DNA from 2 places in the Planomonospora antibiotica genome. Region 2 is predicted to be linked to the other one. Evidence: riboswitches for the same ligand, from Rfam matches in the RefSeq annotation. Region 2 holds a riboswitch; the other holds the start of a gene.
What was found. A riboswitch is a leader RNA that binds a small molecule or an ion and turns the genes downstream of it on or off. The one in region 2 is predicted to bind guanidine.

Region 1 (3,401 bases), on a different contig from region 2:
GTTGGCCACCATCAGCCGGTCGGCCGGGACGACGTGCGGGAGCGAGGCCCCGAGCGCGGCCAGGAAGAACCGGTTCACCCCGAGCACGCAGAGCGCGGCGGCGTAGAAGACGGCGTCGGGGGCGCCGCCGGCCAGCAGTGCCGCGGTGGCCACCAGCAGCACGCCCCGGACCAGCGGCGCGACGACCAGGATCCGCTGCCGGGACCAGCGGTCGATGAACACGCCGACGAAGGGCCCCAGGATGGAGTACGGCAGGAACAGCACGGCCAGGCCGACGGCGATCTGGACGGCGCTGGTGCTGGTCTCCGGGCTGAAGAACGCGAATCCGGTCACCGCGAACTGGAAGATCCCGTCGGAGAACTGGGAGACCAGGCGGGTGCCGTACAGCCGCCGGAAGTCCCGACCTTCCAGGACGACGCGGAGATCGGAGAGGAATGACACGGGCTCAGCCTACGTGCGGGACGGGCGCGGGGGATCGGGGATGCCCCTGAGACCACCGAACGGCAACCATGTGACATATATGGACTTTTCGCGCGTGTTGCCGAGTGGGCGTGATGAGCAGACATGATCACGTACTCTCGATCCGTGACACCTGATGAACACGTCGTGCTCGTCGACATCGACGGGAACGCGGTCGGTACGGCGCCGAAGGCGGCGGTGCACGGCCCCGACACCCCCCTCCACCTCGCCTTCTCCAGCTACGTGTTCGACGGGAGCGGCAGGGTGCTCCTCACCCGGCGGGCGTCGCACAAGATCACCTGGCCGGACGTGTGGACCAACAGCTGCTGCGGCCACCCCCTGCCGGGCGAGTCGACGCACGACGCGGTGGTCCGGCGGCTGGACTACGAGCTCGGGCTCACGGTCGTCGCGGCGGACCTGCTGCTGCCGCGCTTCTCCTACCGGGCCGTCATGGACAACGGCGTCGTCGAGCGCGAGCTCTGCCCGGTCTACCGGGTCGTCGTCGACACCGGGGCCGACACCGCGGCCGCGCCGAACCCCGACGAGGTCGGGGAGGTGCGGTGGACGCCGTGGCAGGAGTTCGCCCGGGGGGTGCTCGACGGGAGCCTGGCGATCTCCCCGTGGTGCCGGGAGCAGGTGCCCCACCTCGACGGGCTCGGCGCCGACCCCCTGCGCTGGCCCGTCGCCGATCCCGCCGCCCTCCCGCCTGCGGCGCGCTGACTCCGTGAACGGTGGCGGGAATCTCCGGGAGACCGCCGCCGTTGTCGCCGACGCGGCCCCGCTTCCGGGAACCGCCCGGACGAGACGCGCCGTACCCGGCCTGCAAAGACGACGCTCCTGCATCGGAGGGAGCCGTCATGGCCTGGATCATGATCATCGTCGCCGGCCTGTTCGAGGTCGCCATGGCCTATTCGCTCAAGCTCAGTGACGGGTTCTCCGCACCGCTGCCGAGCATCGGCTTCGCCGTCTCGGCCGTCCTCAGCTTCGGACTCCTCGCGCTCGCCCTCAAGAGCCTCGACGTCGGCACGGCCTACGCCGTCTGGACGGGCATCGGTGCCGTCGGCACCGCCACGCTGGGCATGATCGCGCTGGGCGAGGACGTGTCCCTCATCAAGATCGCCTCGATCGCCCTCATCCTCTGCGGCGTCGTCGGCCTCAACCTGGCGGGCGGCGGCCACTGACCCCGTCCGAAGCACCGGGCCCCACCTGCCCGCCGAACCATGCGGACCATCCGGCGAACCCCGTCAGTAGAGGTCGGCCAGTGTCACCAGGACGACGTCGCCGCGACGCCGGGCCTCGGCCTCCAGGTCGGCGGTGAAGCCGTTCCTGGCGAAGATCACCAGCTTGGCGTCCTCCGCCGGAACGCGCTTGGCGGTGATGACCGCCCGGAGGTGCTCCAGCCGGTGCAGGTCGGCGCTGCCGCGGGGCTCTGCGGTGTACTTCGCCTCGCCCAGCACACTCACCGCCGGACTCTTCGACCGGGCCTGCTCTCCCGGACCCAGCATGATCACATCGATCTGGTGGCTCTTCCGGCACTCAGGGCACGAGATCGTCGTCTCCCCGACCTCACCGCCGCCGTCCAGGCCGAGCCGCTCCAGGCCGTAGACCCGGGTCCAGCGGCGGCAGACCTCCACGAAAGCCGGTCCGAGGATCTTGGACTGGACCGTGTCCCGTGCGGCGGTCCAGACCGCCTCCGCGTTTCCCAGTTCGGCGTCGTGGACGCGCGGCTGCACCACCAGGTGGTGGAACCGGAGCAGGGGGTCGCTCAGGTGGTAGGAGATCTTGCGCTGGTAGAGCACGTCCTCCTCCTTGGCGATGATGCGCGACTCCAGCAGGACGCGCAGCGGGTGTTCCAGCGCGGTCGCGGGCCGCTCCATCCGGGCGCCGATCTTCGTCGGCGTGGTGTGGCCCTGGGCGATGTGCTGGAGTACGGTCTGGTAGAGGGAGCGGTCGACCATCCGGGGGTCCTCCCGCAGCACGTAGGAGGGCTCGTCGTAGAGGGTGCCGTCCGGGGTCACGACCTCGTCCATCACCCATCTCTCCACGTCGGCGGGGGACGACAGCGGCTGCCGCCCCGCGACGCCGCGCCGGTAGCCGGGCGTGCCTCCGACGAAGGCGTAGAGGTGGAAGGCGGCCTCGGGGTCGGAGACGCGCCAGTACTTCGCGGTCAGCCGGTAGTCGAACGGGAACATCCGGATGTTGTAACTGGAGCGGCCGAACAGCGGGCGGTTGCCCGAGAGCAGGTCGTACATCACGGAGAACGTCGAGCCGCAGAGGATGAGGCGTACGGCCGGCGCGGTCTCGTCCTGGTGCTCACGGAAAGCGGACCGGTCGTACAGCTTCTGGACGACGCCCGAGAGCATGGGCGCGCCCGCCAGCAGGAAGGGATACTCGTCCAGGACGAGGAGCTGGGGGCGGCCGGTGGCGAGGGCGCGGGTGCGAAGCTCCGCCAGGCACTCCTCCAGCGCGGGTTCCCAGTCCCGGTAGACGGTGGACTCGATCCTCGACGCCGGCCAGCCCGCCCATTCCCCCAGCGTCGTCCTGAACCGTTCGAGGGCGAGCAGCCGGTCGTCGTCGGGCAGGGCCATGTGGTACAGGCCCTGGAAGGCCTCGGAGAGGTGGGAGAGCACGAAGCTCTTGCCCTGGCGGCGCCTGCCGTACATGACGCTGAGGTGCAGCCCGGGATACGGGCCCATGAACCTGTCCAGCAGGCTCCACTCGAAGTCCCGCGCGAAGATCGCGGACGGTTTCTCCACGTCTGGCTCATAGCCCATAGTCCAGTTATATTAACCAGGGTAGGGGCTAGAAAGATCGTTCTTTGGAAAAGGAGGAGCCCTCCGTCCCGGGAGGGGCGGAGGGCTCTCAGGGCGGGGAGGTCAGCGCTCGACCTCGCCGCGGATGAACTTCTCGACGTACTCGTGGGCCTCCTCGTCGGAGTACTG
Region 2 (3,401 bases):
ACGATCGCCCTGCGCACCGCCGTATCCCGGTTGCGTTCCTGGCTGCACGACGAAGCCCGCGGGGTGGCGTCCATCGACCACGCCGACGGCGGCTACCGGCTGCGTCTGCCGGACCACTACGTCGACGCCGCCCGGTTCCGCGCCGCCCTGGCCGCCGATTCCGATGCCGCCGGGCTCGACCCCCACCAGCGCATGGCCGTCCTGATGAACGCGCTCGAAGAGTGGCGCGGACCCGTCCTGGACGGCGCCCCCGAGGAGATACGGGAGGATCCGGCGGTACAGACGCTGGACGACGACCACGCCAGGTGCCTCCAGAGGCTGGCCGCGCTCGCCATCTCCCTGCAGACCCCCGACCTGCTGCTGTCCAGGACCCGCGCCCTGGCCTGGTCCCGGCCGTTCGACGAGCCGCTGCACGCGCGCCTGATCGAGCTCTACGCCGCCTGCGGCCGGCCCGCCGAGGCGCTCATGGAGTACGAGCGGCTGAGGTCGCGGCTGGCCGACGAACTGGGCGTCGCCCCCAGCGCGGAAGCGCAGCGCGCCTACTTCACCGTGCTGGCCCAGGACCCCCCGCAGCCCCCCTCGGCCGATCCGGCCTCCGGCAAGGGGTGGAGGCACCGGCTCGTCCCCCACCAGATCCCGGCCGACATCGCCGACTTCGCGGGGCGGGAGAAGGCGACCGCCACGCTCCTGGACCATCTCGGCGGCCTGCTGAACGCCCCGGAGCGACCGGCCACGCTGGTCGCGAGCATCACCGGCCCCGCCGGAGTCGGCAAGACCACCCTGGCCGTGCACGTCGCCCACCGGCTGATGCCGGCCTACTCCGACGGCCAGCTCTACGCCGATCTGCGAGGCACCACCGCCGTCCCCGAATCCCCCGCCCGCGTGCTCGGACGGTTCCTGCGGGCACTCGGGGTCGGCAAGCACGACGTCCCGGACGACCTGGCCGAACGCACGGCCCTCTACCGCAGCCTGGTCAGCGGCCGCCGCCTCCTGGTGGTCCTGGACGACGCCGCCCGGGAGACCCAGGTGAGACCACTGCTGCCGGGCTCCTCCCCGTGCTCGGTGCTCATCACCAGCCGGCACCGGCTGGGGGCCGTCGGCGGCGCGAAGACCGTGGACCTCGACCGGCTCCGCGAGGACCACGCCGTCCAGCTGCTGGCGAGCATCGCCGGTCACGAGCGGGTGGCCGCCGAGCCCGATGCCGCGGTCGAGCTGGTCCACCTGTGCGGCGGACTGCCCCTGGCGGTACGCATCTGCGGTGCCCGGCTGGCCGCCCGCCCCCACTGGCCGCTTGCCAAGCTGGTCGTCCTGCTGCGTGACGAGCGCCGCCGGCTGAGCGAGTTGAGCATCGGGGACCTGGCCGTGCGGAACGGCCTGGAGCAGAGCCACGGCCGGCTCGGGGAGGAGGCCCGGCGGGCGCTGTCCGCGCTGGCCAAGCTGGGGCCGGTCGAGTTCTCGGTGGGTACCGTCGCCGCTGTCTGCGGTCTCGACCACACCGTCGCCGGCGACCACCTCGACATCCTCATCGAGGCCGGGTTCGCCTCGGTGGTCGGCTCCGGCCGGACCGGTCAGGTCCACTACCGTCTCGACGATCTGGCCCGGTCGTTCGCCCTCGGCCTGGACCCGGTACGGCTCTCCCACCCCGGGAACGACAGACCGGCTCGCCTGTACCGCTTCGGCACCCGCCGCACCGGGCCGTCGGATTCCGGTCGCCGGCCCTGATCGTCGCCGTGGTACCGTCGCCGTCGAAGCCCGTAAGCGCTTGCCCCGGACGAGACGCGCACCGTACCCGGCCTGGCAGGACGACGCACTCGAAGGAGGCGTCATGGACGCAGGCACACCCCTGATCGATTTCACCGCGGTGACTCCGCGGCCCCGTACGCTGGACGTCCGGTGGATCCACGGCTCGCCGTCGGCCAAGCACAACACCGATCCGGACATCCAGGTCCACGCGTACGACGAGCACACGTTCATCCTGCGGCAGAACATGGCGATCGACTACGAGGCGCCGTTCCTGTTCCTGCTGTTCGGGAACGCACGGGCGGTGCTGATCGACACCGGCGCCACGGCCTCCGCCGAGTTCTTCCCCCTGCGCCGGGTGGTCGACGAACTCGTCACCGGCTGGCTCGCCCGCCACCCCCGGGAGGAGTACCACCTGCTGGTGCTGCACACCCACCCGCACGGCGACCACGTCGCCGGCGACGCCCAGTTCGCCGACCGCCCCGACACCACGGTGGTCGGCGCGGACCTGGTCACCGCCTGGGAGTACTTCGGGTTCGGCGAGGATCCCGACGCCGTGGCCCGGGTCGATCTGGGCGGCCGCGTGCTGGAGTGCCTGGCCACCCCGGGCCACCACGAAGCGGCGGTCACGTTCTACGACCGGTGGACCGGGTTCCTGCTCACCGGCGACACGGTCTACCCGGGCCGTCTCTACATCCAGGACTGGCCGGCCTTCGCCGGGACCATCGACCGCCTGATCGACTTCTCCGACCGCCGGCCGGTCACCCACGTGCTCGGCTGCCACATCGAGATGACCGGGCAGCCGGGCGTGGACTACCCGATCCGCACCACCTACCAGCCCGACGAGCCCCCGCTGCAGATGACCACCGGGCACCTGCGCGAGATCCGTGCGGCGATCGAGGAGATCGGCGACCGGCCCGGCCGGCGCGCCTGCCCCCTCTTCGTCCTCTGGCCCAACCCGTGAGCGGCATCCCCTGGCCCAACCCGTGAGCGGCATCCTCTGGCCGAACCCGTGAGCGGCACGGGCGCGTCGGACCTCCTGCCCGGTGCGCCGTCGTCCCCGGCCGCGACGCCCGCGGGCCCGTCCGGCGGCACCTCGTCACGCCGCCGGGCCCCGGCAGGGGAGGTCACGCATCGGCCGGCAGCGGTTCGCCGGTCTCCAGCAGCGTCTTCAGGCTCGCCACCACGTTCGGCCAGCCGTGGCCGACCATCTCGGCCAGGCCCGATCCGGGCTCGAAGCCGTCGTGCACGACGGTGAGCTTCACGACCTGCGCGGCCTCCTCGATCGTGAAGGTGACCTTCGAGCGGGCCTCGCCGGACAGCCGGACGAGCAGTTCCCCGTCCCAGCCGAAGCGCTCGGCGAGCTCCGGGGTGATGGCGTGCCAGGTGTAGGAGAGCCGGCTGTAGGGCTCGGCCTCCAGCACGACCTGCTCCGGGTCGCTGATCAGCACGCCGTGGTTGTCCCAGGTCATCGGTGAGCCGGCGAACCAGTCCGTGGTGAACTCCGTGGCCCAGTAGCGGCGGGTGAAGGCGGGCTCGGTCAGCGCCTGCCAGAGCTTCTGCGGGGTGGTGCGGATGTAGGTGGTGTAGACGAAGGTCGGCGCGTCCATCGGGGGTTCCTCCAGGGCGAGTTTCAGGTCCGCCAGGGCTTGGACCCTGGC

Region 1: it holds a riboswitch for guanidine, as region 2 does, so the genes downstream of both, IEZ06_RS22980 (DMT family transporter) here and IEZ06_RS26025 (MBL fold metallo-hydrolase) in region 2, are expected to answer to the same signal.

Annotation. Positions count from the first base shown of each region.
Region 1 is NZ_BMQE01000027.1:42,161-45,561, forward strand. It holds gene IEZ06_RS22970 (MFS transporter) at 1-441, opposite strand, end outside; gene idi (isopentenyl-diphosphate Delta-isomerase) at 586-1,179, shown strand; guanidine-III (ykkC-III) riboswitch at 1,235-1,297, shown strand; gene IEZ06_RS22980 (DMT family transporter) at 1,317-1,640, shown strand; gene IEZ06_RS22985 (AAA family ATPase) at 1,704-3,233, opposite strand; gene IEZ06_RS22990 (inositol-3-phosphate synthase) at 3,336-3,401, opposite strand, start outside.
Region 2 is NZ_BMQE01000035.1:30,026-33,426, reverse strand. It holds gene IEZ06_RS26030 (AfsR/SARP family transcriptional regulator) at 1-1,722, shown strand, start outside; guanidine-III (ykkC-III) riboswitch at 1,745-1,812, shown strand; gene IEZ06_RS26025 (MBL fold metallo-hydrolase) at 1,826-2,704, shown strand; gene IEZ06_RS26020 (ArsR/SmtB family transcription factor) at 2,868-3,401, opposite strand, start outside.